3 regions of the Mesorhizobium sp. ISC11 genome follow, and region 3 is predicted to be linked to each of the others. Evidence: predicted binding sites of a transcription regulator. Region 3 holds the regulator's gene; each other region holds the start of a gene.
The links. Region 3 encodes PhoB, which activates phosphate uptake and scavenging genes when phosphate is short. Its sites were predicted from a motif close to TGTCATNNANCTGTCAT; they were not measured.
Positions count from the first base shown of each region.

Region 1 (7,966 bases), 3.0 Mb from region 3:
CCGCCATGATCGCCTCTTTCTGCTTGTCGTTGAGCTTGTCGGTCATTGCCGATTCGATGAAGCCTGGTGCAACGCAGTTAACGGTGATGTTGCGGGTGGCGATCTCCTGCGCCAGCGACTTGGAGAAGCCGATCATGCCGGCCTTGGAGGCGCAGTAATTGGTCTGGCCGGGGTTGCCGGTCACGCCGACCACCGAGGTGATGTTGATGATGCGGCCATGGCGGCGGCGCATCATCGGATGGGTGAGTTCGCGGGTGAGCCGGAAAACGGCGGTCAGATTGACCTCGATCACGCTGTCCCAATCGGCATCCGACATGCGCACGAACAGCCCGTCCTTGGTGATGCCGGCGTTGTTGACCAGGATGTCGACGCCTTCGAGATCGGCCTCGGCTTTCTGGCCGAGCGCCTTGACCTCGTCACGGTTGGACAAATTGGCCGGGAACAGCTTGACCCGGTCGCCAAGCTCGCTAGCCAGCGCGTCCAATTTCTCGATGCGAGTGCCATGCAGGCCGACGATCGCGCCTTGCGCATGCAGCATCCGGGCGATCGCCTCGCCGATGCCTCCCGATGCGCCGGTGACGAGCGCCTTGCGGCCAGTCAATTCGAACATTTTTGTCTCCTGATTGAGAAGAGAACACCCCTTTTGCAGGGAATGGGATCAAATGGGGCTTTATGCAAGCGCTGCTAGCGTTGCCTCGACCTCAGCCGCCGAGCCGACCGACGCAGTGGCGATGTCGCGGTTGATGCGCCGCGCCAATCCCGAAAGCACCTTGCCGGCGCCAATCTCGTAAAGCGTGGTGACGCCATTTGCGCCGAACCACTCCACGGTCTCGCGCCAACGTACGCGGCCGGTTATCTGCTCGACCAGGCGGCGGGCGATCTCGTCCGGATCGCTGGTCGGGCTGACCGTGACATTGGAGAGGACGGGAACGACCGGCGCATTCTTTGTCACACCGGCGAGTGCGTCGCGCATGACGTTCGCGGCCGGCGCCATCAGCGCCGAATGGAAGGGCGCGGACACCTGCAGCATCAGTGCGCGCTTGGCGCCTTTCTCAGTGCACAGTTTCGCCGCCAGTTCGACCGCGGCCCTGGCGCCGGAAATGACCAGTTGGCCGCCGCCATTGTCGTTGGCGATCTGGCAGACGGAGCCTTTGGCGGCTTCCGCGCAAGCGGCTTCGACATCGGCCTGTTCCAATCCGATGATCGCCGCCATGGCGCCCTCGCCGGCCGGCACCGCCGCCTGCATGGCATTGCCGCGGATGCGCAGCAATCTGGCGGCATCGGCAACCGAAACGAAGCCGGCAGCCGCCAACGCCGAATATTCGCCCAGCGAATGACCGGCGACATAGGCGATCTTGCCTTTCAGCGAGAAGCCGCGCGATTCCAGCGCCCGGATCGCGGCCAGCGACACCGCCATCAGCGCCGGCTGCGCGTTGGCGGTCAGCATCAACGTCTCTTCCGGCCCTTCCCAGATCAGCTTCGACAGGTTTTCGCCGAGCGCGTCGTCGACTTCCTGGAAAATTCTGCGCGCCTCGGGAAAAGCCTCGGCGAGATCCTTGCCCATGCCGACTGCCTGGCTGCCTTGTCCAGGAAAGGTGAATGCAACGGCCATGCGCGGGCTCCCAAGGGCTGGTTTTGCTTGCCTGATAGACGAGTTTTTCTTGCCTGTGACGCAAGGCAGGCCGCCAAGTCAAGCCCGGTTCGACCCTGCTCGACGGCAGCTTCATCCGCCGAGTGCCTGTTCCGAAAGGCTTTTTGGCGATCACTCCTGATGAAAACCGCTCACGATTCGTTTGCTGGCTCTTCTTATTTTGGCCACAGGCGCTAGCTTTGCGTGACAATTCCATGACAATCGAGTGACGTGCTTGTCGCTGGGTGGGGAAGTTAAAGTGGCAAAGAGTTACAAACGCGCCGGCAAGGCCGCGCCACAGTTCCTGGAAGACGACCCCTCCACCGGCTATCTGCCGGGCAGGAGATGGCCGGTCGTGCGCTATGGGCTGATCAGCCTGGCGATCGCCGCCGTCCTGGTGTTTGCCATCGAACTGATCGTGCGCGGCGACTTTGCCGGCACGGTCTCCTTCTTCCTGCAGCCGCTCAAGCCGGGCTGGACCACCATCGTCGTGTTCGCGCTGATCCTGATCGGCCTCGATGCGGTGCTGGGCCGCAGCCATCAGAGCCTGATGATCGTCGCGCCGCTGACGCTATCGCTTGCCTTCGTCGGCCACCAGAAGTCGCATTATCTCGGCGATCCGCTCTATCCGACCGATTTCCTCTATGCCCGCCAGATCTTTGCGCTGTTGCCGCTTTTGGTGCGCGACCGGCCGATGACCGCGCTCGCCATGGTCGTCGGCATCGTCGCCGGCCTGTCGCTGCTCGTCTATGGCTGGCGGATGTGGCGCCGCAAGGTTCCCGCACTCAGCCGCAAGGGACGCCTTGCGCGGCTGACGCTGGCAGTGCCGCTGCTCGCCTTCTTCGTTTCGATCATGGACTATGCCACGTTCTCCTGGACCAGGGACCGGTTGCAGATCATCCCGATCATGTGGGACCAGAAGGAAAACTATGCCTCCAACGGTTTTGCGCTGGCCTTTGCGCTCAATGTGCCGATGGCGCATGTCTCTGCGCCGCCGGGCTATTCCGACAAGGCGATCGCGGCGATCGCCAGGTCCGATGTGACCGCCTCGGTGCCGGCCGAGAAGCCTGACATCATCATCGTCATGAGCGAGTCCTTCTGGGACCCGACCAAGCTGCCCGGCGTCACCATCACGCCCGATCCGATCCCCAATGTGCGGGCGCTGCGCTCCGGCTCGATGTTCTCGCCGGAGTTCGGCGGCATGACCGCCAATATCGAGTTCGAGGCGCTGACCGGCTTCTCCAACGCGTTCCTGCCGGCCGGCAGCATCCCCTACCAGCAATATGTGCGCACGCCGACGCCGTCGCTGGCAACCTTCCTCAAGAGCCAGGGTTATCGGGCGCGCGCCATCCATCCGGGCACCAACTGGTTCTGGAACCGTGGCGCGGTCTACGCCGATTTCGGCTTCAACGATTTCAAGTCGGAAGAGACGCTGCCGCCAATGCAAAAGCGCGGGCCACTGGCATCGGATGCCGCGATGACCGACGAGATCATCAGCGAGGCCGACGCCAGCGAAGAGCCGGTGTTCTTCTTTGCGGTCAGCCTGCAAAACCACGGTCCCTACGAACCGAACCGCTATTACAGTCCCACGCACAGGGTGCAGGCGCCGATCAGCCAGTGGGCGCGCGAATCGCTGCTCAGCTACGCCGAAGGCTCAGCCGATGCCGATCGCGGTCTCGAACGCCTCGTCGAATGGGCAAAGACACGCTCCCGCCCAACCGTGATCGCCTTCTTCGGCGACCATCTGCCGCCGCTCGGGCCGGTCTATGTCGAAACCGGCTTCCTGAAGGACAATGTCGCGCCGCGCAAGGAAGCGTCGCCCGAGGCTGCCCTCGAGCATCATGAGACGCCGCTGGTCATCTGGTCGAACCGCACCGGGCCGGCTGAGCACATGGGCGCCGTCAGCCCGGCCTTCCTGCCCTATCATATCCTGAAGACGGCCGGCATCAGCCATCCCTACTACACCGGCTTCCTGGGCGAGATGAGCGAACACTACCGTGTCGTCGACCGCAATTTGCTGCTGACGCCGGCTGGCGAGGCCACGCCCGATTGGGCGCGGCAGAAGGAGATCGATCCGGCGATCCGCGATTTCCGCCTGCTGCAGTACGACATGATGTTCGGCAAACGCCACGCGGCGCCCGACTTCTTCCCCGAAACGGTCGACAAGATTGTCGCCGCCCATACGAGTTGAGGCCAGCGATTCCCTCGGAGCCAGCTGGTCCGTCTCGGGTCGCGTGTTCAGTTCGTCAATTGCAGCTTCGTGAAGTTGTTGGCGATCTGAAGGAAAACGTTCGGCAGTTTGGTCGGATCGTTGACGGCATAATAGTTGCTCGGATCCGAGGCGCAGGCGCTGTAAAGAGCACGGTTGGCTGCGGTGTCGGATTGCAGCACCATGGTGTAGATTTGCACGCCCTCGTTCTTCAATTGCGTGCAAACGTTTTTGGTCCAGCCGTCGACATTGCGCGCAGCGGTCGTCTGGTTGTCCGATCCGAAGCGGCCGCCAGCCAGATAGCCATAGGATGTGTAATCCGACTTTGTCGATTCTTGTTCGCTGGCGCCATAGACGACGTTCTCGCCGTCGGTGAGCAACAGCACGATCTTGCTGATGCCAGGCGTCTTCCACGGCGCTCCGTCGGTGTAGGGCGCGGCGGGCGACAGCACACGCATACCCCATGACAGGCCCTCGGAGACATTGGTACCCGAGCCATTCCACTCGGTCATCTGACTGGCCGCCTTGCGCAGCTTGTCGAAGTCGTCGGTCAGGGGGACCACCGGGGTCGGACACGCACGGTTCGGGCCGACAGTGATGGGAGAGCCTCGATCTCGGTGATGAGTTCCTCGGCGGGCGCAACATATTTGGCGATCTTTTCCCTGGCATCCCTGTCATCGGGCGACAGAAGTTCGATGAGATTGCCGAGCAGGTTGCTGAGATCGATGCCCAGAATGTTGATGCCCGACTGGGCAAGCCTGGTTTTGTCGCTGACATCGTTGAGATAGGAGTTGTTGTAGTATTTATCCGAATTGCCATAGGAGCCAGACGGCTTCTGGGCGTCTTCGGGATCATCCGGCGCAAAGTAGGGCACGAACAGCGTGTCGGGCTTGGCCGGGTCGGGTGGCGTGTCGGAGATATTGTAAGCGCCTGGCCGCGCCTCGACGCAACCTTTCCATCCGGTGCCATTCCATCCGGCATCGGCCCATCCGGTCTTCTTGAGCTGTTTGAAAAGCGCCATGTGGTTCGGCCGCTTGCCGTCGATGACGGGAAAATTGACGCCGTTGGTTGAGGACTTGCCGTCCATGTCGATCCAGGACGGGTCGAAGCCGTCGCCATTGACGTTGACGGCCGTCACGAAAGGAACCAGCGAGGCGCGGATCTTGCGCGTTGGCGATTTCGCCGCTTCGAGCGTGTCGAGCAACGATTTTGTCGCCGTCCTCAGCGCCGTCATCCGCGCGCCGGCCATCGAGCCGGTGTTGTCCAGCACCAGCACGACTTCGAGCTGGTTGTTCGATTCGACCGCCGAGGCATCGACCACGATGTGCTTGCTGTCGCCGAACAGGAAGGCGAAGTTGAGATGGACGTCCGCCGAGGCAACCGCCTTGGTCTTGACGAAGTTGACGCCCTTGTCGACAGTCAACGTCGCCTGCGCATTGTCGAGCTCGCCATGACCGACGATGTTGGCCTGGAAATAGCGGTTGAAAGCGTCATTGCGGGTGATGTCGAGATCGCCAAGGTGCGAAGAAGCAAGGTTTGCCGAATCGAGAGCGTTCTGCAAATTGCTCTTGGCCCGCATAAGGGTCGAGACATCGGTTGCGAAAGCGACTGCCGTCAGGATGACCGGCAAACCCAGTCCCAGCACAAGCGTGAAATTGCCGCTCTTCGAGCGCCAGAATTTGTTGAGAAGCATCCTTACCCCCGGAAATGCTTGCCGCTTTTGCGCGGTTGTCCGGGCTTTTGCGCCTTCCATGATGAATCGACCGTTGACGGCCAGGCTTCAACTCCACACAACCTGCTGGTGTGGTTAAGACGTGGTTGCCGGAAACCACGACTCCGGCCGTTGCTGCTCCCGATCGTCGCCTGCGACACACGGGAATGCCGCTTGCCCTTGCTTTGCGGCCGGATTGCTGTATAGACGCCCGCAATCTGCCGGTCCTTGCTGGGGGCTGAACGGAGGGCCGGAGGTTTTTCAGAACCTTCGTGTGAAGCCGGAAGTGCTTCCGCCTCCCGTGTCTCCGCTCTCGACCGTCTCGTCATGCTCCTTTCTTCCCCCTGCCCCTCGAGGGTTTGCGGGTCAGAGAAGTTGCAGAGGCTTTTGCCGCCGGGAACCGGGAGAGAAACGAAGAAAGGCATAAGACATAATGGCTCTTTACGAACATGTGTTTCTTGCCCGGCAGGACCTCTCGCAGCAGCAGGTCGATGCGCTTGTCGAACAGTACAAGGGTGTCATCTCCGCAAATGGCGGGTCCGTCGGCCGGGTCGAGAACTGGGGACTGAAGTCCCTCACCTACCGGGTCAACAAGAACCGGAAGGCTTACTACACGCTGATGGACCTGAATTGCCCGGCGGCCGCGCTCAACGAGATGGAGCGCCAGATGGGCCTGTCCGAAGACGTGCTGCGTTTCCTGACCATCAAGGTCGAGGCGCATGAGGAAGGCCCGTCGGCCATGATGCAGAAGCGCGAAGAGCGCTCGGAACGCGGCGGCTTCGGCGACCGTGACCGTGGCGATCGTGGTCCGCGTTCGTTCGGCGATCGTGATCGCGGCGACCGTGGCGATCGTCCGCCGCGCTCGTTCGGCGACGCCGGTGCCGATCGTGGTCCGCGCCGTCCGCGCGAAGGCTTTGAAGGGGGTGCAGAATAATGGTCGACATCAATCAGATCCCGACCCGGCGCCCGTTCCATCGCCGCCGCAAGACCTGCCCGTTCTCCGGCGCCAACGCGCCCAAGATCGACTACAAGGACGTGCGTCTGCTGCAGCGCTACATTTCCGAGCGTGGCAAGATCGTGCCGTCGCGCATCACCGCCGTCAGCCAGAAGAAGCAGCGCGAACTCGCCAAGGCGATCAAGCGCGCCCGCTTCCTCGGCCTGCTGCCCTACGTGGTTCGCTAATATCTCAAATGCGGGCGGTTCGCCGCCCGCTCTTCTCCCACGGCGACGGGCGCCGCAGGGTTGAACATCAAATCCCGGGTTGAGGTCAAAACCTCTAACTGCCGCACAGGCAGGACAGCGACACCAGCGCCAAAGGCGCTCAAGCTTCCTGACCTGTTCCCAAGACATTCGGCGCCGATCTCATCGATCGATTGGCGTCCAACCAAAGGAACAAATCCATGGACGTCATTCTTCTCGAACGCGTTTCCCGCCTCGGCCAGATGGGCGATACCGTCAAGGTCAAGGACGGCTTTGCCCGTAACTTCCTGCTGCCGCAGGGCAAGGCGCTGCGCGCCAACGAAGCCAACAAGAAGAAGTTCGAAGGCCAGCGCGCCCAGCTTGAAGCCCGCAACCTCGAGCGCAAGTCGGAAGCGGCCCAGGTCGCTGAAAAGCTCGACGGCAAGAGCTTCATCGCCGTTCGCTCCGCCGGCGAAACCGGTCAGCTTTACGGTTCCGTTTCGACCCGCGACATCGCCGATCTGCTGACGGCGGAAGGTTTTTCGATCAACCGCAACCAGATCCTGCTCAACCAGCCGATCAAGACCATCGGTGTCACCAATGTGGCGATCGCGCTGCATCCGGAAGTCGAGGTCACCGTCACGCTCAACATCGCCCGCACGGCCGACGAAGCCGAGCGCCAGGCCAAGGGCGAGACGCTGACCACCGCCGAAGCCATCTATGGCGACGACATCAACGACAACGCCCGGCCGGAGAACTTCTTCGATCCGAACACCGAGTTCGAAGGCGACGAAGACAACGCCTGATCACACGTCGCAAGCGATTGGAGCCATGGGCTGATCACGACTTGACGCCAAGCTCCGATCACTTTGCCGTCATCCAGCCATGCTGGACCAATGCCCGGGCCTCGCGCCCGGGCATTTTTGTGCCAAATGGAACTTTTCGAACCCCTATATATTGTTGCAGACTATGGCGTCGCGCGTCCTTTGGCCGCGCAAAGCACGCTGTGCAACTTTGGTTCGGCGCAAGATCTCCGGCGAAATCGATCCCGATTTTCGCGGTCACGCGCCAAGGCAGCCTGTCTGGCCGAGAGGGGACATTTGGTCATGAATATTCTGTTGAAGCGCGTTCTCGACCGCTTGGTGCGCACCGGCAATCTTAGGGTAACCGGCCCCAAGGGCACGGCGGTGGTTTTCGGCGACGGCAGCGGCGAACCGGTGCACATGCACATCAAAAC
Region 1 is NZ_JAVSPW010000001.1:2,657,298-2,665,263, forward strand. Features, by position in the region: gene fabG (3-oxoacyl-[acyl-carrier-protein] reductase) at 1-610, opposite strand, end outside; gene fabD (ACP S-malonyltransferase) at 671-1,612, opposite strand; gene RPF88_RS13260 (LTA synthase family protein) at 1,866-3,821, shown strand; gene RPF88_RS13265 (hypothetical protein) at 3,869-4,402, opposite strand; gene RPF88_RS13270 (TadE/TadG family type IV pilus assembly protein) at 4,390-5,532, opposite strand; gene rpsF (30S ribosomal protein S6) at 5,984-6,484, shown strand; gene rpsR (30S ribosomal protein S18) at 6,484-6,732, shown strand; gene rplI (50S ribosomal protein L9) at 6,951-7,535, shown strand; gene RPF88_RS13290 (cyclopropane-fatty-acyl-phospholipid synthase family protein) at 7,836-7,966, shown strand, end outside.
Region 1: RPF88_RS13260 (LTA synthase family protein) is a predicted target of PhoB. The motif match lies at 1,835-1,851, and genes of this name have one in related genera.

Region 2 (7,966 bases), 3.3 Mb from region 3:
GAGGTCACCTCGCTCATATCAGGAGTTCCCGTTCGCCGAGCGGAGCGAAATAGGCATCGACATCCGCTTCGCTGACCGCAGCGAGGCTTGCCGGCCGCCATTGCGGCTTCGAGCCCTTGTCGATGATGGCAGCGCGGATGCCTTCGTAGAAATCATGGCCGGCGAGCATCCGGTTGAGGATGCGGAACTCCATCTTCATGCAGGCTTCCATGGACAGCGTCAGTCCGGCGCTGATCTGCCGCCAGGCGACGCGCAGGCTGGTCGGCGAGCGGGTGCGGATCGTCGCCAGCGTCTTTGCCGCGAACTCATCGGCGGCGGCCGCACGCTCGAGGCTGTCGATGACGCGGTTCAGGGACGGTTGCGAAAAATGACGGACAATCGCCTCCAGCGTCGGCCTGTCGGTTTCTCGCCTTGCCTGCACGAAGAAGCCGCGCAGCACCGATTCCGGATCGCCGGTCAACGCCAGCCGGTCGAGGAAGCCAGCCTGGTCCTCGGCCTTGATGGTATGGGTGGCCAGCCCAGACCACAGCGCATCGCCATATCGAATGCGATTGCCGGTCAGCGCCAGATACATGCCGAAGGAGCCGCCGAGATCGGGCAGCAGGTGGCTGGCGCCAACATCCGGAAAGAAGCCGATGCCGACTTCCGGCATGGCAAACTGGGCATTCTCGGTCATCACCCGGTGCGAGCCGTGGAAGGAGATGCCGACGCCGCCACCCATGACGATACCGTCGATCAGGGCGACATAGGGCTTCTTGTAGCTGTTGATGCGGGCGTTGAGCCGGTATTCGTCGGCGAAGAACTCGACCGGCGGTTTTCCCGCCCGGCCTGTCTCATAGACATGCAGGATATCGCCGCCGGCCGAAAAGGCCCTGCCCTCTGCCTTGACGACGATGACGTCGATGCCCTGGTCGGCCTCCCAGGCGGAAAGAGCGGCATCGAGCGCCCCGATCATGCGGTGCGTCAAGGCATTGAGCGCCTGCGGCCGCGTCAAGGTGACGACGCCGGCCCGGCCCAGATGTTCGAAGCGGATCTCGTCGCCTCCGCCAAAATCCATCGTGAAAGAATCCCTCTCCCGGCCGCCGGGACTGAAGTGCTAAAGCGTGGCGCATGGGTGCGTCAATGGCGAGGACACCGGTGCAAGCTCTGGCCCGGACCAGGAGCCAGTGCTAAAAATGGAGCTGCAATACGGAAAACTGGGTAGAGTTCATTGCAGCGTACCTGGTGGGTCTTCGAACGGGACGATTGTTTATGACTCGATTTTCGCACCTTGCGCCGGTGGCAATCGGGCTGAGCCTCTGCTTGGCTGTCCACCCGGTCATGGCGGGGACTTTGGAAGACCTCTACAGCTCGCAGACCATCGTCAACGGCAAGTACGAGAAGAACCGCCAGTCCGGCTTCAAGCGCTGCCTCGACGCGGTTCTGGTGCGGGTTTCCGGCGATCAGCGCCTGCCGGCGAAACCTGAAATGACGGCATTGCGCGACAAAGCCGGCACCTTCGTCGCCAGTTTCCACTATCGCGACCGCATGGAAGGCATTCCCAACCATGACGACCAGGGCACGTACGATCGGCCTCATAATCTCTACTGCCAGTACAAGCCTGCTGACGTCGACCCGGTGCTGGCTTCGCTCGGCAGCAGGCCGTGGCTGACCGAGCGGCCACGGCTGGTGGTGTTTTTGGCGACCGAGCGCGGAACAACGCATTACGCGCTCGATGCCGAGGACGACCGTGGCATGCTGATGCGCGAATCGTTCGGCAATGCCGCCGTACCGCTGGCCATGCAGGTGACTTTTCCTACGGTGGCGCAGCTGTCGCAGGCCGGATTGGACGATCAGGCGCTTCGCAATGCCGAGATGACGAAGCTCGACACCCTTGCGGAGAAGGCCGGCGCCGACCAGGCGCTTTACGGCAGTCTCGTCTGGAGCGACAAGGAACTGGGCTGGATCGCCGACTGGCGGCTGGCCGTGGCCGGCAAGACCTACGTCTGGCAGGTGCGCGGTGTCGGCTTCGACGAGGCTTTCCGTGTCGCCATCAGGGGCGCGGCACAGATTCTGTCAGGCAATGGGCAACCCGAATAGGCCTCGACCCGGTCGCTGGCACAATCGTGCCGCATTGGTCAGCGGCGGGAGCTCGTGGTAAAAGCCTGCCCGAACGAGAGTACTGGCGATGAACAAATTCACCCCCGCAAAGCCCGCCGGCGCGCGCGGCGTCGACGAAATCACCGGCAGCCGCCGTCTGCGCCGCATGCGCAAGGCCGACTGGTCGCGCCGTCTGGTGCAAGAGAACCGGCTCACGGTCGACGATTTGATCTGGCCGATCTTCGTCGTCGAGGGCAAGGGTATCCGCGAGCCTATCGCCGCCATGCCCGGCGTCTTCCGCCTGTCGATCGATCTCGCCGTCAAGGAGGCAGAGCGCGCGGCAAAACTCGGCATTCCGGCACTCGCCACCTTCCCCAATGTGGACATCTCGCTGCGCGACCAGACCGGCTCGCACATCCTCGATCCCGACAATGTGATCAACCGCGCCACCCGTGCGATCAAGGATGCGGTACCGCAGATCGGCATCATCACCGACGCAGCGCTCGACCCATTCACCAGCCACGGCCATGACGGCATCCTGCGCGACGGCATCATCGTCAACGACGAGACAGTGGAACAGGTGACCGCCGCCGCAGTCATCCAGGCGGCCGCCGGCGCCGACATCATCGCACCGTCCGACATGATGGACGGCCGCATCGGCGCCATCCGCGACGCGCTCGATGCCAATGGTTTTCAGGACGTGGCGATCATGTCCTATGCGACCAAATTCGCCTCGGCCTTCTACGGACCCTATCGCGAGGCGGTGGGCACCGCCGGTCTGCTCAAGGGCGACAAGAAGACCTATTACATCGACCATGCCAATTCGGACGAGGCGGTGAGAGAGGCCGAACAGGACATCGCCGAGGGCGCCGACATGCTGATGGTCAAGCCCGGCCTGCCCTATCTCGACATCATCCGGCGGCTGAAGGACGAGTTCCAGATGCCGACCTTCGCCTACCAGGTGTCAGGCGAATATTCGATGATCAAGGCGGCAGGCGCCAATGGCTGGATCGACGGCGAGAAGGCAATGCTGGAATCGCTGCTCGCCTTCAAGCGCGCCGGCTGCGACGGCATCCTGACCTATTTCGCACCCGAAGTGGCGGAGATGCTGAAGGGGTAATTTCTCTTCGCGACGACGGCCGGTCGCGGCGAGCAATGTCGGCCAATCCGCTTCGACATCCATACCAATTTCCGGCTCTTGGCCGGGGAATCCATAGCGAGGGCCACTTGACCGTTGCGTGGGCTTCGTTTGAGCTTGAAAATACCGCTTGCAATTCACAATCGGTTTGTTACAAAAAACTGCTTGCAAAACACAATCGGTTATCGAGGAGGCTCGCATGTCCAAACTTCGCGTCAACGCTTTCACCCTATCGCTCGACGGCTATGGCGCCGGTCCCGATCAGGATCTGCAAAATCCGCTCGGCGTCGGTGGGGAATCCTTGCACAAGTGGTTTGTCGACACCCACACCTTCCGCGAGATGGTGCTCGGACAAGATGGCGGCACCACCGACGTCAACGAGGCGTTCGCGGCGCGCAGCTTCGAAAATGTCGGCGCCTGGATCCTCGGCCGCAACATGTTCGGACCGATCCGCGGCGAATGGCCTGACGACAGCTGGAAAGGCTGGTGGGGCGACAACCCGCCCTATCATGTGCCGGTTTTCGTGCTGACCCATCACAAGCGGGAACCGATCACGATGGAGGGCGGCACCACTTTCCACTTCGTCGTCGACGGCATCCATTCAGCTCTTGAACAGGCCAAGGCTGCCGCTGGCGGCAAGGATGTGCGGGTCGGCGGCGGCGTCGCCACCATACGGCAATATCTGCAGGAAAAACTGATCGACGAGATGCATCTGGCGATCGCGCCGGTGCTGCTGGGCACGGGCGAGAACCTTTTTGCCGGCCTGGACATGCTCAAGCTCGGCTATATCTGCAGCGAGCAGGTGGCGACCCCGCTCGCAACGCACGTCACCATCAAGCGGGCGTAAGGTGGAGAGCCAATCTCCCCCTCGTGGGGGAGATCGCAGCTTCGTCTGCCTCAATACTTCTCCGGTACGTAGAGCTCGCGCGGCAGCACCTGGCGTTCGTATTCGGGGTTGAAGACGCGCTCCGGCAAAGTGATCTCCTCGTGCGGCACTTCCTCATAAGGCAGCTGCTTGAGCAGATGGTCGATGCAGTTCAGCCGCGCGCGTTTCTTGTCGTTGCCCTCGACGATGAACCAGGGCGCTTCCGGGATGTTGGTGCGGGCGAAGGTCTCTTCCTTGGCCTTGGTGTACTGCTCCCAGCGCACGCGCGACTGCAGGTCCATCGGCGACAGTTTCCACTGTTTCATCGGATCGTGGATGCGCATCAGGAAGCGCATCTGCTGTTCCTCGTCGGTGATCGAGAACCAGTATTTGACCACGGTGATGCCCGAGCGGACCAGCATGCGCTCGAATTCCGGCACGTCGTGGAAGAATTCTTCGACCTGATCGGGCTGGGCAAAGCCCATCACCCGCTCGACGCCCGAGCGGTTGTACCATGAGCGGTCGAACAGCACGATCTCGCCGCCGGCCGGCAGATGCGGGACATAGCGCTGGAAATACCATTGCGACTTTTCGCGCTCCGTCGGCGCCGGCAGTGCGACGACACGGCAGATGCGCGGGTTGAGGCGCTGGGTGATGCGTTTGATGACACCGCCCTTGCCGGCCGAATCGCGTCCCTCGAAGATCACCACCAGCTTCTTCTTGTGGTGGGCGACCCAGGACTGCAGCTTGATCAATTCGGACTGCAGGGTGATCAGGTCGCGAAAATACTGCATGCGATCGATCGAAGGCGGATGCGAGTTCTTGTAGATCTTGGCGATCTCCATCGACAGCGCCGGCTCCGACATTTCGAGCTCATAGTCTTCGTCAAGCGTGTCGGCGAGCTCGGCTTCAAGCCAATCCCTGGCCGGAGAATTCTGTTTTAGCTCGGTCATTATCGGCTGCTCCACTTGCAAGCTCTGTCGATCCACGTCCGGCGCCCCAAACTCCCGGCCTACAGCCCGGGAACGGCAACACCTGAGCCGACTTCCATATAGGCCTGCAATGACGGTTTTATTGCAGCGCGAGCATGGTCACCACCGCTGTTGATCCAGCCAGGCATGATCGATCCGCCGCGCTGGCATGGAGACACGTCGCCCAAATTGTCCTACAAATAGCGGCCACTTTCGGGCGCCCTCCCCAGCCCTTTCCCAATGCAATCGCGAGGACCGACATGGAATACCGCACCCTCGGCCGTTCCGGCCTGAAAGTTTCGACACTGACCATGGGGACCATGACGTTCGGCGGCGCCGGAGCTTTTTCGGCGGTCGGCAAGACCGATCTCGACGAAGCGCGCCGGATGATCGATCTCTGTATCGACGCCGGCATCAATGTCATCGACACCGCCAATGTCTATTCGAACGGCATTTCCGAAGAAATCATCGGCGAAGCGCTCGGCGGCAAGCGCAAGGGCGACGTGCTGATCGCCTCTAAGGCACGGATGCGGATCGGCAAAGGTCCAAACGATGAAGGCCTGTCGCGCCATCACCTGATCCGGGAATGCGAGAAGAGCCTGAAGCGGCTCAAGACCGACGTCATCGACATCTATTTCTTGCACGAATGGGATGGCGTGACGCCGCTGGAGGAAACCATCGGCGCGCTCGACACGCTGGTTGCCCAGGGCAAGATCCGCTATGTCGGCTGCTCCAACTATTCCGGCTGGCAGGTGATGAAGGCGCTCGGCATCAGCGACAGCCGTCATCAGCCGCGCTTCATCACGCAGCAGATCCACTACACGCTGGAAGCGCGCGAAGCGGAGTACGAACTGCTGCCGATTTCCGTCGACCAGGGGCTGGGCGTTCTGGTCTGGAGCCCGCTTGCCGGCGGATTGCTGTCCGGCAAATACCGCCGTGACAGCCCCACCGCCCGCCAACTCGCGGGCTGGTCGGAACCACCGATCCGCGACGAGGACCGGCTGTGGCGGATCGTCGATGTGCTTGTGGAGATCGGCGCGCAGCGCGGCGTGTCGGCAGCGCAGGTGGCGCTGGCCTGGCTGCTTGGCCGGCCGTCCATCAGTTCCCTGGTGATCGGCGGCAGGACGGAAACGCAGTTCCTGGACAACATCGCGGCGGCAAGCCTGGTGCTTTCCGACGAGGAGCGCGCGCGCCTCGACGCGGTCAGCCGGCCGCCCCTGCTCTATCCCTACTGGCACCAGCAACTGACGGCAAAGGACCGCTTTGGTGCCGCCGATCTGGTGATTGACCGAAGCGGCATCTGATCGGCAAATCGACGGCGATAGGTATCGCCGCCGCAATGATGGGCGTGGCCCCATCATTGCGGCGCGCATCTTGCAAGCCTGGCCATCATCGACGCACTATCGCTTCAGCTGTTGTGTTTGACGGCTAATGCTCCTAGGCAGGACCAGAGCCGCGAGGCAGTGAAAAAGGAGCCGATATGGCGCGACCACCAAACTACGATCAGGAACGCAAGGAACGCGACCGCCAGAAGGCGGCCAAGAAGGCCGAGAAGCTGGCAGCCAAGGTTGCAGCGAGGGAACGTTCGAAGCCCGAAGACGAGACTGAAGCCGAAACCGAAACGGCAAAGTGACGGCAAAAGGCCCGCAGATGCGGGCCGTGCCTCAATCCGGATTGCCGCCTCGGATGTCGCCTTGTGTCAGGCCGGCGCCTTGTCGCTGACAAAGACGTCCACTTCGCGCGCCGCCGCAATGAAGGCGCGCCTGGCGTTCATCGCCGGCTTGTCGCCGGCGAGTGCGTCATGGCAGGCCTGCAGGGCCGCGCGATGCTTGGGGCTGCGCTTGCCGGGCCAGCTGTTGAGGAGGTAGTCGGAAGCCTCACGCGCCGTGCGCAAGAGCTGAGTGCTTCCCGCCGCGACTGACTTCACAGTCACAGGTGTTTCAAATCGGTTGTTTTCCATCGCCGCTCCTTACGCCATCGGCGTCTGCGAAGCGAGGGCGAAAGTGCGCACACGTCCAGACGCCGCTTTGCGCCCCTTCATCCGCCTTAAGCAGCAACGACGGCAAAGCCTCTGGCGCGAAGACCGCGCCGATCGTTGGCGAGCGACGTCACCAGCCGGTCGCGGCTGCCGACGATGTGGACCGAGAGCAGGCGCGCGGCTTCATCGGCGTCGCCACGGCGTGCCGCCGCCAGTATGGCGCGATGTTCGGCCCAGGCGCGGCTGAGGGCCGCTTCGTCGCGAACCTCCAGCCAGCGCGCCCGTGACAGGCGCGTCATGGCATCGCGGACCGCCCGGAACAGGAATTCATTGCCTGACAGACGCGCCAGTTCGATGTGAAAATCCATGCCGACGCGATGCCATTCCTCGCGCGGCGTGTCGTTGTCGCAGGATTCGAGCATCGCCTCGATGACATCGATGGCGCTCCGGTCCGCCAGGCTGCATGTCAGGCGAACTGCCGCAACCTCGACCGCCTCCCTGTAGACGGCGATCTGCTCGAGTTCAGCCAGATTGATCGGCGACACCGTCCAGCCGCGCCCGTCCCTGCCGACCAGCCCCTCGGTCTCGAGCCGCAGAAGTGCTGCCCTGACCGGGGTTCGCGATGCACCGAAACGGCTCTCGATCCAGCGCTCGGTCAGCTTTTCGCCGGGACCGATCTCGAGGCCCAGGATCATCTGCCGAAGCTGTTTTTCGACGCTGTGCATCTGCGACATTGTCGTTTCCACCTTTTGGCCGTTTGCGATCGTCTTGCCGATCACGTTCGACAGGCTGCATTGACAGCGGCCAAGCTTGCGTCCATGACGTGCACCATCTTGGTATCCCAAATTGGTATCCGCAGCAAGCATCGATAAAAGAGTTGCTGGGACAGGACACACGACATGCAGCAGAGCACGCCCCCGGCGACCGACAGCACC
Region 2 is NZ_JAVSPW010000001.1:2,348,067-2,356,032, forward strand. Features, by position in the region: gene RPF88_RS11790 (DUF6163 family protein) at 1-17, opposite strand, end outside; gene RPF88_RS11795 (enoyl-CoA hydratase/isomerase family protein) at 14-1,057, opposite strand; gene RPF88_RS11800 (DUF2066 domain-containing protein) at 1,252-2,079, shown strand; gene hemB (porphobilinogen synthase) at 2,168-3,199, shown strand; gene RPF88_RS11810 (dihydrofolate reductase family protein) at 3,417-4,064, shown strand; gene ppk2 (polyphosphate kinase 2) at 4,115-5,035, opposite strand; gene RPF88_RS11820 (aldo/keto reductase) at 5,314-6,357, shown strand; gene RPF88_RS11825 (hypothetical protein) at 6,534-6,686, shown strand; gene RPF88_RS11830 (DUF982 domain-containing protein) at 6,753-6,986, opposite strand; gene RPF88_RS11835 (GntR family transcriptional regulator) at 7,100-7,765, opposite strand; gene RPF88_RS11840 (multidrug efflux MFS transporter) at 7,931-7,966, shown strand, end outside.
Region 2: ppk2 (polyphosphate kinase 2) is a predicted target of PhoB. The motif match lies at 5,145-5,161, and genes of this name have one in related genera.

Region 3 (7,966 bases):
TGCCCCGAGACCGGCACGGTGCCGGCCAAGCCTTGAGCCGTCAGCGCCGCGACGACGCCACCGGCAGTGCCGTCATTGGCCGCGACCACCGCGTCGACCTTGTTGTCGTTGGCGGTCAGGAACTGTTCCATGTTCTTCTGGGCATTGGCGGGCAGCCAGCCATCCGTGTAGGCTTCGCCGACATTCTTGATCTTGCCGCTGTCGATGGCTTCCTTGAGCACTTCCATCGAGCCCGAGAACAGGAAGTCGGCATTGGGATCGGCACCGGAGCCCTTGATGAAGACGTAGTTGCCTTCCGGCTTGACCTTGAACACTTCGCGGGCCTGCATACGGCCGACTTCCTTGTTGTCGAAGGTGAGGTAGAAAACGTCCTTGTTCTCGATCAACCGGTCATAGCCGACGACCGGAATGCCTTCGTCCAGCGCCTTCTGCACGGCCGGGCCGATGGCCGAAGCATCCTGCGCCAGGATGATCAGGGAATTGGCGCCCTGCGAGATCAGGCTTTCGACGTCGGTAAGCTGCTTGCCGGGATTGGACTGCGCATCGGCGGAGATGTACTTGTCGCCGGCGGCCTCGATCGCCGTCTTCATGGCGGCCTCGTCGGTCTTCCAGCGTTCCTCCTGGAAGTTGGACCACGAAACGCCGACGACCTTGTCCTTCGCCTGCGCGACAGACGCGAGCGTCAGCGACATGGCGGCACCCGCCAGGATGGCGGCTGTGAATCTTTTCATATTATCCTCCCTGCGCCGCGTATGGCGCGACCAAACTGGCCCGAGGGCCGGCACAGAGGCCCTATTTTTTCGAGCCTCGAAAAAATACTGGGCCAACGCCCGAACGCTGTCAACATCGATTCTGATGGATTTTGATGTCGTCTCGAATTTTTTTTCGGGCCTCGGAATAAATAAATGACACGGCGCGCGGCTTCTGCCAGTATTTGACCGCGTCACCGACAGCGTTCCAGGGCAGGAAGAACCGCGGCGACCGGGAGGATATGAAAGAGCATGTCGGTCGGAATCCGCCACGACGATTTGCGCCGCCGCAACCGCGCGATGGTGATCGCCGCGGTGCGCCGCGCCGGACAGCCGTCGCGCACCGAGATCGCCGCAACCACAAGCCTCAGCCATTCGACGATCTCGGCGATCTCATCCGACCTGATCGTCGAAGGCATCCTGACCGAAAGCAAGCCGAGCGAGGCCGGCTCGCTCAAACGCGGCCGTCCGCAGGTCGGCCTCAGCCTCAATCCGGAAGCGGCCGCGGTAATGACCGTGGTGCTGTCGCTGAACTTCCTCTCGGTCGCCGTCATCGACTATGCCGGCCAGGTAATATCCGAGGAACAGCGTCGGCTCGACACGCTGACGATGTCGCGCGACTCGCTGATCGGTGAGTGCACGGCAATCGTGCGGCGCCGCCTGGAAGATCCCGACCTGGACGTGCGCAGCATCGCTCGTATCGCGCTGGCCGTCCAGGGCATCACCGACACCCGTGCCCGCGCCATGCTGTGGTCGCCGATCACGCCGCACACCGACATCGCCTTCGCCGACATATTCGAAGAGGAGTTCGGCATCCCCGCCATTATGGAGAACGACTGCAACATGATGGCGGTGGCGCTGCGCTGGCGCGACCCCGATCGTTACCGCGACGATTTCATCGCCATCCTCCTGTCGCACGGCATCGGCATGGGGCTGGTGCTGAAGGGCGAATTGTTCACCGGCACCCATTCCTCGGGCGGCGAATTCGGCCACATGATCCATCGGCCGAACGGCGCGCTGTGTCGCTGCGGACGGCGCGGCTGCGTCGAAGCCTATGCCGGCAATTATGCCATCTGGCGCAACGCGCGGCAGATGGGCGAGGATGCAGAGCCCGTCGCCGATGTCAGCGACGCCGACATGCGCGCCCTGGCTGCCGCCGCCCGCGAAAGGGACGGGCCCGAACGGGAAGCCTATCGCAAGGCCGGCGAAGCGCTCGGCTACGGCCTCGGCAGCCTGTTTGCGCTGATCGATCCGGCGCCGGTCGCCATGGTCGGCGTCAGCGCCGCCGCCTTCGACCTGATCGAGCCGGCATTGCGGCAAGCGATTGCCCAGACCGCCGGCGGTCAGCATTCCAAGTCGATTTCCTTCGACACCGAGCCGAACGAACTGCCGCTGATCCGCGAAGGCTGCGCCATGCGGGCGCTGATCTTCGTCGATCAGGAGATTTTTGCGCCGGGCGTGCAGGCGAGATCCGGTCTCGGCGGCAAGAACGTGGCGTGAGTTCAAACGAGGGAGTTCAGTCCTCGCGAATGGCGTAACCCGCCCCACGGATGGTGCGAATGACATCGGGCATGCGGCCGTTGTTGACCGCCTTGCGCAGCCGGCCGACATGCACATCGACCGTGCGTTCGTCGATGTAGATCGTCTCGCCCCAGACATTGTCGAGCAGTTGGCTGCGCGAGAACACGCGGCCTGGATGGCGCATCATGAATTCAAGCAGGCGGAATTCCGTCGGCCCGAGCCGGATTTCGCTCTTCTTGCGATAGACGCGGTGCGACTCGCGATCGAGCACGATATCGCCGACCTTGAGCACGCTGGACAGCACTTCCGGCTTGGCCCGGCGCAGCAGCGCCTTGACCCTGGCCATGAACTCCGGCGTCGAGAAAGGCTTGACCAGATAGTCGTCGGCACCGGTCGAGAGGCCGCGCACGCGGTCGCTTTCCTCGCCTCGCGCGGTCAGCATGATGATCGGCAGCCGCTCGGTCTCGGGACGCATCCTTAGCCGGCGGCAGAGTTCGATACCGGAAACCGCAGGCACCATCCAGTCGAGCACCAGAAGGTCTGGAACGTTCTCCTGCAGCCGGATTTCGGCCTCGTCGCCGCGCGTCACCACCTCGACCTGGTAACCTTCGGATTCGAGATTGTAGCGGAGCAGCACGCCTAGCGGCTCCTCATCCTCCACCACCATGATGCGTGGCGCGATCATCGGCTGGTCACCCCTGTCATGCCGCTGGCGCGGACATTGCCGTCTCGTCCTGCTTCGGACGGTTGGCTGGCAACTGCGTGCCGGTCAAAACATAATAGGCATTTTCGGCGATGTTGGTCACGTGGTCGCCGATCCGCTCGAGGTTCTTGGCGCAAAACAACAGGTGCGTGCACGCCGTGATGTTGCGCGGATCTTCCATCATGTAGGTCAGAAGTTCGCGGAACACCGATGTGTATTTGACGTCGATGCGTTCATCATTGTTTCTGAGCGTGGCAAGCGCTGCCGCGTCAGCGGCGGCATACTCGTCGACGACCCCCTGCACCTGGATCAGCACCAGCTGCGCCATTGCGTCGATCGAATGCGAAAGGTCGTGCGGCGTGACGCTCAGCCCGACAGTGCCGACGCGCTTGGCGATGTTCTTGGCAAGGTCACCGATGCGCTCGAGGTCGCCGGCCATGCGGATCGAACCGACCACCGCACGCAGATCGTTGGCCATCGGCTGGCGCTTGGCGATCAGCGTGATGGCACGATCGTCCAGCTCGCGCTGGCGTGCATCCATGATGGCGTCGTCGGAAACCACCCGCTGCGCCAGCGCATTGTCCGAATTGAGCAAAGCCCTGGTCGAGCCACCGACCATCGAGCGGGCGAGATCGCCCATGTCGCGGATCAGCTGGCTGATCTGCTCCAGATCCTCATCGAAAGATGCGACGGTATGTTCACCCATGATCTTCGTCCCTCATATGCCAGAGATCAGCCGAACCGGCCGGTGATGTAGTCCTGGGTGCGTTTGTCGTCGGGGGTGGTGAACATCTTGTCGGTGGCGCCCTCCTCGACCAGATAGCCAAGATGGAACATCGCGGTGCGCTGCGACACGCGCGCTGCCTGCTGCATCGAATGGGTGACGATGACGATCGTATAGTTCTGACGCAGTTCGTCGATCAGTTCCTCGACGCGAGCGGTGGCGATCGGGTCGAGCGCCGAACACGGTTCGTCCATCAGGATCACCTCGGGCGACACGGCGATGGCGCGTGCAATGCACAGGCGCTGCTGCTGGCCACCGGAAAGACCCGTGCCAGGTTCCTGCAAACGGTCCTTGACCTCGTTCCAGATCGCCGCCTTCTTCAGGCTGGACTCGACGATCTGATCCATGTCGGCCTTGCGCTTGGCCAATCCGTGGATGCGCGGCCCATAGGCGACGTTCTCGTAGATCGACTTTGGGAACGGATTGGGTTTCTGGAACACCATGCCGACGCGCGCCCTGAGTTCGACGACATCGATGTTCTTGTCGTAGATGTCCTCTTCGTCGAGCGTGATCTTGCCGGTTACCCGTGCTGAATCGATGGTGTCGTTCATGCGATTGAGGCAGCGCAGGAAGGTGGACTTGCCGCAGCCGGAGGGGCCGATCAGCGCCGTCACCTGGTTCAGGCGGACGTCGAGATCGACGTCGAACAGCGCCTGCTTCTCGCCGTAGAACACGCCGACCTTGTCGCCGCGCATTTTGATCACTTCGTTCGACTTCATCTTGTCGCCCACTGCGTTTTCAAGGGACTGTTCGGTCATGATGTTCATACCAAAATGCCTTTTTTCTACCAGCGCCGCTCGAACCGACGCCGAAGCACGATCGCGGTGATGTTCATGGCCATGAGGAAGACGAGCAGGATGATGATGGCGCCGGACATGCGCTCGACGAAGGCGCGTTCGGCCTCGTTCGCCCACATATAGATCTGCACCGGCAGCGCGGTAGCCGGATCGAAAGGCGTCGTCGGTGGATCGGCGACGAAGGCGACCATGCCGATCAACAGCAGCGGCGCGGTTTCGCCGAGCGCGCGCGCAAGACCGATGATGGTGCCGGTGAGGATGCCGGGCGCGGCAAGCGGCAGGATGTGCTGGAACACCATCTGCATCTTGGAGGCGCCAAGACCGAGAGCTGCCGAGCGGATCGACGGCGGCACCGCGGCAAGCGCGGCGCGCGTCGCGATGATGATCGTCGGCAGCGTCATCAGCGTCAGCACCAGGCCACCGACGAAAGCGGCGGAGCGCGGCATGCCCAGGAAATTGATAAACACCGCGAGGCCGAGCAAGCCGAAGACGATTGACGGCACTGCGGCCAGATTGTTGATGTTGACCTCGATAAGGTCGGTGAAACGGTTCTTCTTGGCGAATTCCTCCAGATAGATGGAGGCGGCGACGCCGATCGGCAGCGCGAGCAGCAGCACGATCACCATCATATAAAACGAGCCGATGATCGCCACGCCCATGCCCGAGGTTTCCGGGCGGCTGGAGGCGCCGTAGGTGAACAGGCCGCTGTTGAAGTGCTCGGCCATCGCGCCCTCGGCCTTGAGCTTGTTCATCCAGGTGATCTGCTGGTCCGAGACCTTGCGTCGCGCTTCCTCGACACTGAGGTCGATCTGGCCCTTGAAAGCCGAGTCGAGATTGGCGGCGGCGAGGATGTTGACGTCGCGTGTCGTGCCGATCACCGAGGGATCGGCGGCAACGATGTCGCGCAACTGGACGCGGGCGCCTTCCGAAAGGAAGCCCTTGAGCTTCTGGATCATCGGCTTGTCATCAGGAGAAATGCCGAGCTTGGCCACCAGCGCGTTTTCTGCGAGCTTGGGATAATTCGCCTTGATCAGAACGCTCGGATCGGTTGCGCGCTTGCCGGAAGGATCGATCACCTTCTCGTCGAACGTGATCGGCAGCGATACCGTCGTCTGCCAGAAGGCGGTGTAGCCTTTCGAGACGATGGTGATCAGCATGATTGCCAGGAACGCCAGGCCTACGGAAATCGCCACGACGCCATAGATGCGGAAACGGCGTTCGGCGGCGTAACGGGCCTTCAGGCCGATGTCGCGGCGCGGATGGGCCGCCGGCCTGACCATCGTATCCATGGGAATGTCGGTCATTCGTACTGCTCCCGATATTTGCGCACGATGTAGAGCGCGACGATGTTCATCACCAGCGTCAGCGTGAACAGCGTCAGCCCGAGCGCGAAGGCGACCAGCGTCTGCGGCGAATTGAACTCGAGGTCGCCGGTGAGCTGGTTGACGATCTTGACGGTGATGGTCGTCATCGCCTCGAACGGGTTGATGGTGAGGTTGGCGGCGACGCCCGCCGCCAGCACGACAATCATCGTTTCGCCGATGGCGCGCGAGGCAGTCAGCAGGATGGCGCCGACGATGCCGGGCAGTGCAGCCGGCAGGATCACCCGCTTGATCGTCTCGGAGCGGGTCGCGCCGAGGCCGAGCGACCCGTCGCGCATGGCGCGCGGTACCGCGGTTATGATGTCGTCTGAGAGAGAGGAGACGACCGGGATCAGCATGACGCCCATGACCAGGCCAGCGGTGAAGATGCTCTGGCCCTGGATGAACGGCGAGCCGCCGGTCAGCGCCGCGGACAGGTCGCGCAGGAACGGCCCAAGCGTGACGACGGCGAAGATGCCGTAGACGATGGTCGGTATGCCGGCCAGCAGTTCAAGCGCCGGCTTGACCACCGAGCGCACCCTGGGCGTTGCGTATTCGGCCATGTAGACAGCCGACATCAGCCCGACCGGCACCGCAACCAGCAGCGCGACGGCGGCGATATAGAGCGTGCCGGCAAGAAGCGGGATCAGGCCGAACTGGCCCTGGCTGCCGCCCGAACCGGCAGCGGCAAAACGCGGATCCCAGACCGTGCCGAAGAAGAAACTCATCGGCGAGACGCTCTCGAAGAAGGTGATCGTCTGGAACAGCATCGAAAGCACGATGCCGACGGTGGTCAGGATGGCGATGGTGGAGGCGGCAAGCAGCCCCCACAGCATCAGCCGCTCGACATTGTTGCGCGCCCTGGCGCGCGGCTCGATCTGCCTGAGCGCATAGAAGGCGCCGGCGATCGAGGAAGCGAGAATGACAATGGCACCGAACAGGCCGAGCCGGTCCTGGACCTTGTTCGCCTCGACAGCGATCGGGATCATGTAATCCTGTGTGTCGCTCGCCAGTGCCACGCCCTTGGCGGCGAGCAGCGGCTGCAACTCGGCAAAGCTGGCAGGCATTGCGGCCAGTGTGCCAGCATCGAGTTTGCGCAGGCCCCTGGCGAGGCTCTTTACCAGGCTGACATCCAGTGCCTCGCTGGCAACCTTGCTGTCGACGGTACGCTCGGGCAAGGCAGCGTGGATGTGCCGGTCAAGATAGACCGAAGAACCGACGGCCCAGACGGCAAGCAGCAAAAGAGCAGGCAGGACGGCGAGCAGGAAGGCCCACCAGCCGTGATAGTGGGCACGCGAATGCGGCTTGACCTTGCCATTGTCCTGGGCCGCGGCACGCTGCCGGCCGATGAAAAAGGCAACCAGGCCGACGGCAACGACGATGGCCAGTACGAGCAAGGACGACATGGACCCACCCCAAGGGAAATTCTAACGCAGCCGCCATTGCGGCCTGCGGTGAAACCGGGGCGCGGATTTGACCCGCACCCCGGTTCGGCAGCTTGATTACATCGACTTTCCGGCGGCGAAAGCGTCACGCTGGGCCTGACGCTCGGCATCCGGAGCAGCAACGAGGCCGTATTCGGCGAGCGGGCTTTCCGGGCCAACCATCTGGTCGTCGAGGAAGAACTCGACATATTCCTTGAGGCCGGGAACGACGCCCAGATGCGCCTTCTTGACGTAGAAGAACAGCGGGCGCGAGACGGGATACTTGCCGCTGGCAATCGTCTCGGTCGAAGGCACGATACCTTCCACGGTGGCGACCTTCAGCTTGTCGGCATTGTTCTCATAGAAGGCGAGGCCGAACACGCCGACGCCGGTCTTGTTGGAGTCGATGCGGGCGAGCGTCTCGGTATAGTCGCCATCGATGTCGACGGCCTTGCCGTCCTTGCGGATGGCAATGCAGGTTTTGCCGATTTCCTTGTCGTCGGCAATGCCGGCGGCCTTGAGAGCAGCCTTGTCACAGCCGGCATCGAGAAGCTTGGTCTCGAACACTTCGCGCGTGCCGTGCTTTTCGCCCGGAATGTAGGCGGCGATGTCCCAGTCGGGCAGCTT
Region 3 is NZ_JAVSPW010000001.1:5,643,799-5,651,764, reverse strand. Features, by position in the region: gene xylF (D-xylose ABC transporter substrate-binding protein) at 1-731, opposite strand, end outside; gene RPF88_RS27310 (ROK family protein) at 1,002-2,249, shown strand; gene phoB (phosphate regulon transcriptional regulator PhoB) at 2,266-2,955, opposite strand; gene phoU (phosphate signaling complex protein PhoU) at 2,972-3,679, opposite strand; gene pstB (phosphate ABC transporter ATP-binding protein PstB) at 3,706-4,524, opposite strand; gene pstA (phosphate ABC transporter permease PstA) at 4,542-5,858, opposite strand; gene pstC (phosphate ABC transporter permease subunit PstC) at 5,855-7,321, opposite strand; gene RPF88_RS27280 (PstS family phosphate ABC transporter substrate-binding protein) at 7,418-7,966, opposite strand, start outside.